DNA from 3 places in the Paenibacillus sp. FSL H7-0350 genome. Region 1 is predicted to be linked to each of the others. Evidence: riboswitches for the same ligand, from Rfam matches in the RefSeq annotation. Region 1 holds a riboswitch; each other region holds the start of a gene.
What was found. Region 1 has a riboswitch for cyclic di-AMP ahead of NYE24_RS20660 (C40 family peptidase). Riboswitches for the same ligand answer to the same signal wherever they lie in the genome.
Positions count from the first base shown of each region.

Region 1 (3,274 bases):
CTCCACTCACAGATCTCAGCGGCATGCTGCGGTTCCATAGGCACCACATAAAAGGTTAACGGGGAGCTAATCATTACGGGAGGCCTCCTTCCAGCCGAAACTGCTTTTAAAGGACGGAAAAGCCGTTTCCACTTGTTCTTCTATTAATTATATACAAAAACAGCCAGTTTCGACGCAAATTCCTTGCGGAAATGCAGAAACTTGACAAACGCCAATAATTATTTTCTGAAAGTACAGAATCGGTGTTTTACAAATATAGAGACGGGTAAGTAATTTTATAGACAAAAAAAAGCCCTTCTCCAAGATTTCGGCAAAAATCTTGGAAAAGAGCGTAGGTTACAAAGAATTATTGTACATCATCGTTGTCTTGGGAATCCGAAGCTACAGTCTTGTAGGCATCTGTACTCATGATTCGTTTGGCGCCAACGTAGCGGTTGACGTAATAGCTGTCACTCAGCGAACTGATGGTTACACCGCGTGAGGAAGAGGCATGGGCGAATTCGCCGTCACCAACATAGATACCTACATGGGATATGCCCTTACCGCTTGTATTGAAGAATACAAGATCGCCTGGTCTCATCTCGTCAAGGGACACGTCAGTACCCATCTGGTACTGAGAGCCGGATTGATGGGGCAGGTTAATGCCGATCTTATCAAAAACATACATTGTAAATCCGGAGCAATCAAACCCGTTAGTTGATGTACCGCCGGATACGTATTTGGTTCCGATGGCTTTGTCGATCACTTTATCCATTTTGGAATCCGCGAAAGCGCTTCCTGCTCCGATTGTGAAGATAATGGACAAGCTTAGTACTGCGGCTGCTAGCTTCTTCTTCAAAAGTAAATACCCCTTCCAATGCCTACGAGGTTAGCTTAAGGGTTCGGTTGAAGGTCCCCTATGACCCCTCTTAGAATAGGAGGTCAATTCACCCAAAGTGGTTCCCCCGTTTCCCTAATTCATTAGGGAACTCGGCACGACTGTTGATTAGGATTAGCGGTTCATTCAATACATGACAAAACCTTTGTTAAAAGCGATTCAATAATTACAAAAATGTTACTAAAAGCTCACTGCGATAATTGTAACAAAGACTAAGGCGCTTGGCAATCACTTATAACATATTAATCCATCTTTTTTGCTGTTTTTTAGAGTTATAGCCCTTTCGAAAGACTCATATCTATGCGCCGGGGTTGTTTTATATGATTTTTTCTTTGTTTTTGCAATAAAATGCTGTTTCAAGGCTGTGGATTCGGGTAAAAGGTAGAATAAGGAAAAGGAAAAACCCGGAAATGATTACGGCAATAATCATCCCGGGCTCGTATAAGTTACATTTAGTTGTTAGAGGATGAAATATTCGGGGTATGCTTCAAAAGTTCAATCGTAAGCGACAGCTTGGTAGGCTGTTGTGCTCATTACTCTTTTGGCGCCAACGTAGCGGTTGGCCCAGTAAGACTGGCTCATCGAACTGATGGTTACACCACGTGAACTGGAGGACTGTGCGAACTTCCCGTTTCCAACATAAATACCGACATGGGAAACTCCGTTACCCAGAGTATTGAAGAACACGAGATCTCCGGAGCGTAGATTGCTCTTGGATATTGTTGTTCCAACTTTGTACTGTGCTTTGGATGTACGGGGCAAGGTAAGCCCGACATTCTTGAACACATACTTGGTAAATCCGGAACAGTCGAAGCCGCTGGTGGTTGTGCCCCCGGTTTTATACGACGTTCCAATGGTTTTTGAAATCACAGTATCCATTTTGGAATCTGCGAAGGCACTGCCCGCTCCGAGTGTGAATACCATCACAAGACCCAGCGCCGCTGCGGTGCATTTTTTCTTGAAATTCTGTCTAATCAAAAGATGTACTCCTTCCAGGGCCTGCGAGGTTAGCTTAAGGATTCGGTAGAAGGTTCCCCTATGACCCCTCTAAAGCGAGATCAATTCACCCAAAATATGGTTCCCCCACTTCCCGGTGCAGGGAATTCGGCGTTTTATGCACCAGAACAGTGACTTATCGACATTGATTAAATTGCAATAGATACGGAAGATTCTGTTTGAAAGATTACAACTTTGTTACTAGTGGTACAGGCATCATTGTATCAGACGATTTACCCTTTTGCAAATGCTTTTGTCCTTCTCTTCAAGCAAAAAAGAGTCCTGCTCCCTGATGAGGGGCTGTGACTCTTTTTAGTATGCCGCTGTAGCAGCTTATTATTGTGGAAATGATTTACTGGACCAGAGGTGGTACTGGGCAGCGATTCCCCACATATTGAACAGCGTGGAGGGCAGCGGAGCTGCCTGGCGGAGCATAAGTGCCGGCAATCCGGGATAGAACAGAGCAGAGGCGCTACAGAGCAGAATTACGGCCAGGCTTCCCGCCCCCAGAATGACGGAAATACCGATCGAAGGCATCAACACCTTCAGGCAGATTAGCAGCGAGGAGAACATGCCGGTACCTGCGGTATAGCCGAATTGCATATAGAGCAGAAGCTTGCGGACAAGGAATAGATAGAGCAGCCAGCCCAGCACACAGGGCACAAGCTTGAGCAGGAGCTGAACATCGAGAACGCCGCTGAGCAGATGACGGTACATGCGTGGAAGCAGCCAATAGAGCGGCAGGAGGGTTAGTGCCCATTCGGCCAGGCTGAACGCCAGCACCGGCAGCCCATATTTTCTCATTCCCGGGAAAAAGAACAGTCCCCGCGCTCCGTCGCGCTCCTGATGAAGCTCGTGCAGCAGCCCTGCACGGATAAAGGGAGTCAGCAGCAGCCTTAGCACTGTCAGCGCCAGCAGCATCCACAGCCAGTGCTGGACGGCGGGGTCGGTGCGCAGCGCAGTCTGCCCCTCGATATAATACAGCAGCCTGCCTATTCCGCTGCCGCCGGCATTCGCATCCGGGTAGCGTAGCAGGACGGGGACAACCGCACTTTTAATGAATTTGTACAGGAAATAACCCCAGAACAGCCGGTAGATAAATAGCAGAATCAATATATAGAACTGTTCTTTCATGCTGATCCAACCGCGGGCAATTGAACTTTTCACCATTCCTTCACCTCACCAGACAAGAGTTCCGAGCAGGGTTTCAAGCAGAGTAGATGCGCTAAGCGTCCAGCGGGAGAGTGTGCGCGGCTCAAGCTCCGCCATTTTGAAATTATTAAGATGCCTGCTCTCCAGCAGAATGGAATGCCCCGGATCGATCTCTGCGGAGACCAGCGGAGCTTTATACGCTAACTCAAAGGAGGTAGCCTTACCCTCGTCATTCCAGTATTGCTGCAC
Region 1 covers NZ_CP151972.1:4,496,989-4,500,262, forward strand. Annotated here, with positions in the region: gene NYE24_RS20650 (GNAT family protein) at 1-74, opposite strand, end outside; gene NYE24_RS20655 (C40 family peptidase) at 347-838, opposite strand; cyclic di-AMP (ydaO/yuaA leader) riboswitch at 843-985, opposite strand; gene NYE24_RS20660 (C40 family peptidase) at 1,373-1,801, opposite strand; cyclic di-AMP (ydaO/yuaA leader) riboswitch at 1,859-1,997, opposite strand; gene NYE24_RS20665 (hypothetical protein) at 2,210-3,043, opposite strand; gene NYE24_RS20670 (M1 family metallopeptidase) at 3,053-3,274, opposite strand, start outside.

Region 2 (3,274 bases), 3.5 Mb from region 1:
TCCCTGGAAATATCCACCCCAGATTCTTTCCCCCCATGTGAGTGTACCAAATGTTCTGGTATTAAAAAGCTCAAACACAAATATGACCAGAAACCCTGCAAAACAAAGCACTCCTGAAGTGATTAGCACGATTTTTGTGTGAAAAGACAGAGCCTTCCAGCTTCTCTTGCGGTATAGATCCAGAATCACAATAAATCCAATTCCACCAATGATAAATAAAAATGAAATGACAATATTGACTAACGGATCACCGACATACCGGCTCAGACTATCCGACCATAATGAAAAACCTGCGTTATTAAAGGCCGAGATGGAATGGAAAATTCCATAATATAAGGCTTTGGCAACACCCAGGTCATTTGCCCACCGGACGGTCAACAACAATGCCCCAAGAGTTTCGAAGATAAATGAGATCAGCACAATGCTTAGTGATAACCGGACGACCCCTTGTGTTTCAATGGAGTTCGAAGATTGTTGGATGAGTAAACGCTCCTTCAGCCCAATCTTCTTCCCCAGAATTACGGCAATTAGAACACTGAACGTCATGAATCCTAATCCTCCGATTTGAATGAGGAGCAGGATAATGATTTGTCCAAAGTTGGAGAAGTCGGTTCCTGTATCCAGCACCACCAGTCCAGTGACACACACAGCTGAAGTTGAGGTAAACAATGCATTTAGCCATCCCACACTAGTTCCGGTGGATGAAGATACCGGTAAGGACAACATAATTGTCCCCAGAATGATGGTTACAGCAAAACCTAAAAGAATAATTCTTGATGAGGTTAGACTGAGTTTTCGAGTAAACCAAAGGCACCTTTTTTTAAACATATCACTGGCTCCTGTAATGATTCTTTTCGTAAATAAACAGCGCTGCGTCACCTTCAAGGCTGTGTGTCCAGTGAGAGCATCAGCCAGGTAGCTCTTGTTGAAAACACTGTTGGTCCTTTAGATAATCGAGCAAAAGCCGGTTAAATAATTGCGGTTGACATAGGTGACTAGGATACATGGCATTCTCGATGATCGCTAAATGAGCTTTGGGATACTTAGCCGCTGTTTTTTTAACTTGCTCTAACACCCGCTCATTGTGATTACCTGACACGATCAGCACCGGAATTTGCAGCCGCAGCGCAAACCCGTAACCGTCCGAATACTTCAACGCCATGCGTTGCTTAATCCATTCTGTCGTCCGTTTATGCATAAGCTCTTTTCTCAAGATATGGTAAGCCAAGAGCCACCGGTGATAGGTGATACGTAAAGGCTTGATAAACATTTCAGCAGGGAGATAATGAGAAATCCAGGCACAGAACTGCAACGCTTCTTTCAACTTACTTCCACTAGCAGAGTAATCACCTTGAAAATAACTATCCACCCAAATCATGGTAATCACCCGCTCAGGGAACAGATAGGCGAACTTCTGGGCAAGTATAGCTCCAGTGGAGCAGGCTACAATTACAATCTTTTCTACATCCAGTTTATCTAATAATGCCTTTAGATCCTCAACTTGAGTGTCTAAGATCCGGCCAATCTCAACATTCATCTTCCCCGACAGCCCGTTTCCTCTTAGATCATAGACAATTACTTTCGCGCGCTTACTGAAATATTCCGCCTGTGGTTCAAAAAGATGGTGGGAGGTCGAATAATCATGGATAAAAACGATGGGCAGACCGCTACCCGATATCTCATAATACAAGGTTGTTCCGTTGACATCAACAATAGGCACTGCAGGATTCCCCTCTCATGAACGCTTACGGGGTTAGCTGACGGATTCGGACCTGAGTAGCCCTACTCGATATTCTCGAGATTCACCCCGGAACTTTTGGTTCCCCCGTTTCCTTTACAGGAATTCAGCGGCAAATATCATTTCTCAGATTGCTCCTTACTTCTTTCCGTATGGGTAAGCAGATCGTCTTGTATGCTGTTTTTCCACAAGGGAACGCCCGAACGGTAGGCCGCCCGGCCATTTAGATGGCCTGCGACCGGTGAAGTGATGAATACAAAAAGAATCGCCAGCAGCAGCTTGACACTGATCTCTCCATCTTTGAACCAAAAGTAAAGGAAGCCGCCGCCCAATAAACATAACACCCCGAACGTTGCACTTTTGGTGGCCGCATGTGAACGCAGATAGACATCGGGCAGCCGGATCAGACCAAAGGCACTAATGCCGCAAAAAATGGCGCCCAGCACTACTAGAATCGAGCTAAACAACTCACCTGTCATGCAGTTCCCCTCCTTCTTCCACAACAACCCCACGTTCGATATACCTTGCGAGTGCAGTGGTTCCAATAAACGTCAGAATACCGATAACCAGAATTACCTCAAGAAAATTGCGGGTATCCAGCAGCATACTAATGACAGTAATCATAGCCAGTACATGAATGCCTATCGTATCTAGGGCCGCCACCCTATCCGAACGGGTAGGTCCTTTCAGAAGCCGGTACAGGCACGCGAGTATGGCCATTCCCAGAATGGTCAATGCGGTAGTTAATAGTACGGAGACCATCAGCGGGTCACCTCCATGATCACTTGTTCGAAATTCCCCCGGATCTGCTTCACCATTTCCTCAGCATCTTTGATGTCAATAGCATGAATATATAAGGTCTTCCCATCCCTTGACACGTCGAGAGTTAGCGTGCCAGGAGTCAGACATATCAGACAAGACAACAGTGTAACTTCCCAGGCTGAGGTTAAGGCTGTCTCATAGGCGAATATTCCAGGGCGGATCGCCAGCTTCGGACGAAGAATATGATAAATCACCACAAAGTTCGAGATGGTCAATTCGCGGATAAAGATCAGCAGCAGCTTCAATATGGACCATAGACGTTTTAAATAAAATGGCCGGGCCTGGGGCTTGGATCTTCTGAATAACAGCAGCATCCCTATGCCGAGCAGAAACCCGATAAGAAAAGTGGCGCCGGAGCTGCTATTATTGATTGCCATCCACAATAAAGCAACTAACAGATTAAACAAGAATTGTAGAGTCATTATATCTACTCCTTCAGTATGGCTTGAATGTATTCCGCAGGTGAAGCCAGAACCTCTCCGGCCTGTGCTACATAGGCATATAGAGCATCTGCTCCAATACCCATTGCAATGACAAGCACAAGCAGTGCAGCGGCGACAGCAGAAGCTCTCTTCAGGTTCACAGCAGGCAGTTCTCTCTCAGGTTCATTTCCCCAGAAGGCCAGCCTGAACATCTTGATTAAGGAATACAGCACCATAAAGCTTGAGCCGAGACCGATAAGAGACAGTGTCAGCATACCGGCATCCAAAGCTC
Region 2 covers NZ_CP151972.1:949,977-953,250, reverse strand. Annotated here, with positions in the region: gene NYE24_RS04395 (TrkH family potassium uptake protein) at 1-828, opposite strand, end outside; gene NYE24_RS04390 (alpha/beta hydrolase) at 908-1,720, opposite strand; cyclic di-AMP (ydaO/yuaA leader) riboswitch at 1,728-1,860, opposite strand; gene mnhG (monovalent cation/H(+) antiporter subunit G) at 1,858-2,217, opposite strand; gene NYE24_RS04380 (Na(+)/H(+) antiporter subunit F1) at 2,207-2,500, opposite strand; gene NYE24_RS04375 (Na+/H+ antiporter subunit E) at 2,500-2,982, opposite strand; gene NYE24_RS04370 (Na+/H+ antiporter subunit D) at 2,988-3,274, opposite strand, start outside.
Region 2: linked by a shared signal. The riboswitch ahead of NYE24_RS04390 (alpha/beta hydrolase) and the one ahead of NYE24_RS20660 (C40 family peptidase) in region 1 are both predicted to bind cyclic di-AMP.

Region 3 (3,274 bases), 3.4 Mb from region 1:
ACACAATTCTTCTTCAGAATTAAGCTGCAGTCGCAGGAGCATTCCCCGGAGGTATTCTTCGGCAAGGATACAGGGGGCGGGGAGTCAGCAGAGGAGAACGAAGCCGTATAAGCAGCGATTGCCAACAAGAGAGTTAACATTATATAATTTGAAAGTAACTATTCTTTTATCACGACAGTCCTGAGGACGGAAAGGAACTCTCTTTGAGCAAAACAAAAAAGAACAATGTCATGGCTCCCCAAATGAGCAAGCAGGAGAAGCGCAGGGCAGAGCAGGAACAGCAGAAGCAGAAAACGAGAATTCTGATCGTGAGTACGGTGGCTATCGTCGTTATTATTTTTGTAGGCTTATTCATACTTGCTTCGAAGGACTCTTCTCCTGCCGGTACAGACAGTAAGCCGGTTGCCTTCAATTACAGCGAAATGATGCGGCTTGGCAAGGAGGATGCTCCGGTTAAAATTGTGGAATTCGGCGATTTCAAATGTCCGGCTTGCGCCCAGTTCACCGGTGTGATCAAACCGCAGATCGTTCAGGGTTATGTAGATCAGAATAAAGCAGCCTTCTATTTCGTGAATCTGGCCTTCATCGGCAAGGATTCCAGAACGGCCTCCCTGGCAGCGCTATCGGTGTATCATCAGAACCAGGAAGCGTTCTGGAAATACTTCGATGCGATCTATGCCAACCAGGGGAATGAAGATAAGGAGTGGGCTACGCCTGACTTCATGGTGAGTCTCGCCAAGCAGCTGGGGCTGCCGGTCGATTATGACCTGCTGCGCAAGGATATTGACGACCGCACCTATGCGAAGGAGCTGGACCGGGATATTCAGCTTGGCACGGATGCGGGCGTAACGAATACACCTTCCTTGTTCGTGAACGGCATCAAGGTGAAGGAGCCTTTCAATATGGAGGAGATTGACGCTCAGATTCAAGCAGCTACAGCAGCAGCGGGAGCTGCCCAATGACAGCCTTCTCTACCTTCTGCCGGCGTAATTGTCTCTACTTGGCCTGGTTCGTCTGTGTGGTGGCTGTAGCGGGAAGCCTGTATCTCAGTGAGGTCCTGCATTACGAGCCGTGCAAGCTGTGCTGGTTCCAGCGGATCTTCATGTACCCGCAGCTGTTCTTGCTGGGGATCGCCACCTACCGGGCGGACAAGCGGATCATTCCTTATGTGCTTCCCCTTAGTCTGATCGGCGGCTGTATCTCTATTTATCATTATGCAGAGCAGAAAATTCCGGCGCTCAGCAAGGTGCTTCCCTGCACCATCGGCGTACCGTGCAACAAGGATTATCTGAATTGGTTCGGATTTGTTACGATCCCTCTGCTTGCACTTATAGCCTTTGTCTTAATCTCCATTCTGCTCTGGACAGGACGGAAAGAGGAGACTGCAGAGTAAGAAGCTGACGGGCAGAAGGAAGAGAAGAGAATCCCCTTAATTTTAGCGAAAAATAATATACAAAAACCCTGTAAAATCACGCCATAAAGGGATAATGAAAGAGAATGAAAGATCAAGACATACCGGATGATGAATTTGGTTGTTTTGAGTGCTTTTCATTCTTTTTTCATTTGTTTCCACGCTTTACGGAAGACGTATTGTAGCTTAATATTAGTCCTTGTGAGAAGTTGAATATGCGCTGAATTTTCCGGAAGGAAAAACGGGGGAACCACACTTTGGCCAAGGCCAAAAGGGGTGAATCGGAGCAGGCCGCAAGGGCTGTAACCGTAGGGCTACCACAGTCCGAATCCGCCAGCTAACCTCGTAAGCCACTAGTGGGATAATGACCATGCACATTAGGCATGCGGATCATTTCCGTATGCTTATTTTGGTGCCTGCATTTATGAAATCCACTTATGAAAACAGCGCAGGGAAACCCCATTTTCAACTTAACCAAGAGAGGAACTGTTACTACAATGGTAAGCAAGGTAAAACGACTATTGATCGGGCGTCCGATGAAGTCGAACGAACTCGATCATGAAAAGTTATCCAAGGTGAAAGCACTGGCTGTCCTGTCTTCTGATGCGCTCTCGTCTGTAGCCTACGGAACAGAACAAATTCTAATCGTACTGGTGGCCGCCGGGTTCACCGCCATCTGGTACTCCTTGCCAATTGCATTAGCCGTACTGGGCTTGCTGGCTATTCTGATTCTGTCCTATCGGCAGACGATATTCGCTTATCCGCAGGGCGGAGGAGCTTATATTGTAGCCAAAACCAATCTTGGAGTGCATACTGGGCTTCTGGCTGGCGGCTCGCTGCTGGTGGATTACATTCTGACGGTGGCGGTAAGCGCCTCGGCGGGGACGGACGCGATCACTTCAGCTTTTCCAAATCTGCATAATCATAGTGTCCTCATAGCGGTATCTGTTATCGTACTCTTAACGATTGTTAATCTGCGCGGGGTGACCGAATCGGCTTCGTTCATCGCCATCCCGGTCTATCTGTTCGTCGTCTCCATCTTCGTGCTGATTATCGCAGGGATCTTCAAATATGCAACCGGCGGGGCTCATGCACACGTTCCTGAGATTGGTACGGCAGTCTCCAATGTCAGTATGTTCCTGCTGCTGAAGGCATTCAGCTCCGGTTGTTCGGCCCTAACCGGGGTAGAGGCGGTCTCCAATGCCATTCCTAACTTCAAAGCGCCGGCGGAGAAAAATGCAGCCAAAACGCTGATGCTCATGGGCCTCATTCTCGGAGCTATGTTCACAGGCATTACGCTGCTGGCTTACTGGTACGGCATCATGCCCGATGAGAAGGCCACCGTGGTCTCACAGATTACCGAGTCTACCTTCGGCCGTGGCGGGCTGTACTTCTTCATTCAGGGGATTACGGCGGTTATCCTGTTCCTGGCAGCCAATACGGCTTACTCGGCCTTCCCGCTGCTGGCGTTCATGTTCGCCAAAGACAAATATCTGCCCCATGCCTTCATGGTGCGCGGCGACCGGCTTGGCTTCTCCAACGGCATTATTTTCCTCGGCGTCATGTCGGCAGTGCTCGTAGCTGCATTTCACGGGAATACGGAAGGACTCATTCCATTATATGCAGTAGGGGTATTCATTCCGTTCACGCTGTCGCAGCTAGGAATGATGGTCCAATGGTACAGAACGAAGCCGCAAGGCTGGCAGAGCAAGTTCGCCGTGAATACGGTCGGGATGCTCACCACGTTAACGATCACCATGATCTTCATTATCACCAAATTCTCCAGCGTGTGGATGGCCTTCATCTTCCTGCCGGTCGTCATTATCGTGTTCCACCGGATTCACCGCCATTATATGAATATTG
Region 3 covers NZ_CP151972.1:1,080,789-1,084,062, reverse strand. Annotated here, with positions in the region: gene NYE24_RS05030 (ATP-binding protein) at 1-111, shown strand, start outside; gene NYE24_RS05025 (DsbA family protein) at 204-962, shown strand; gene NYE24_RS05020 (disulfide oxidoreductase) at 959-1,393, shown strand; cyclic di-AMP (ydaO/yuaA leader) riboswitch at 1,620-1,779, shown strand; gene NYE24_RS05015 (APC family permease) at 1,909-3,274, shown strand, end outside.
Region 3: linked by a shared signal. The riboswitch ahead of NYE24_RS05015 (APC family permease) and the one ahead of NYE24_RS20660 (C40 family peptidase) in region 1 are both predicted to bind cyclic di-AMP.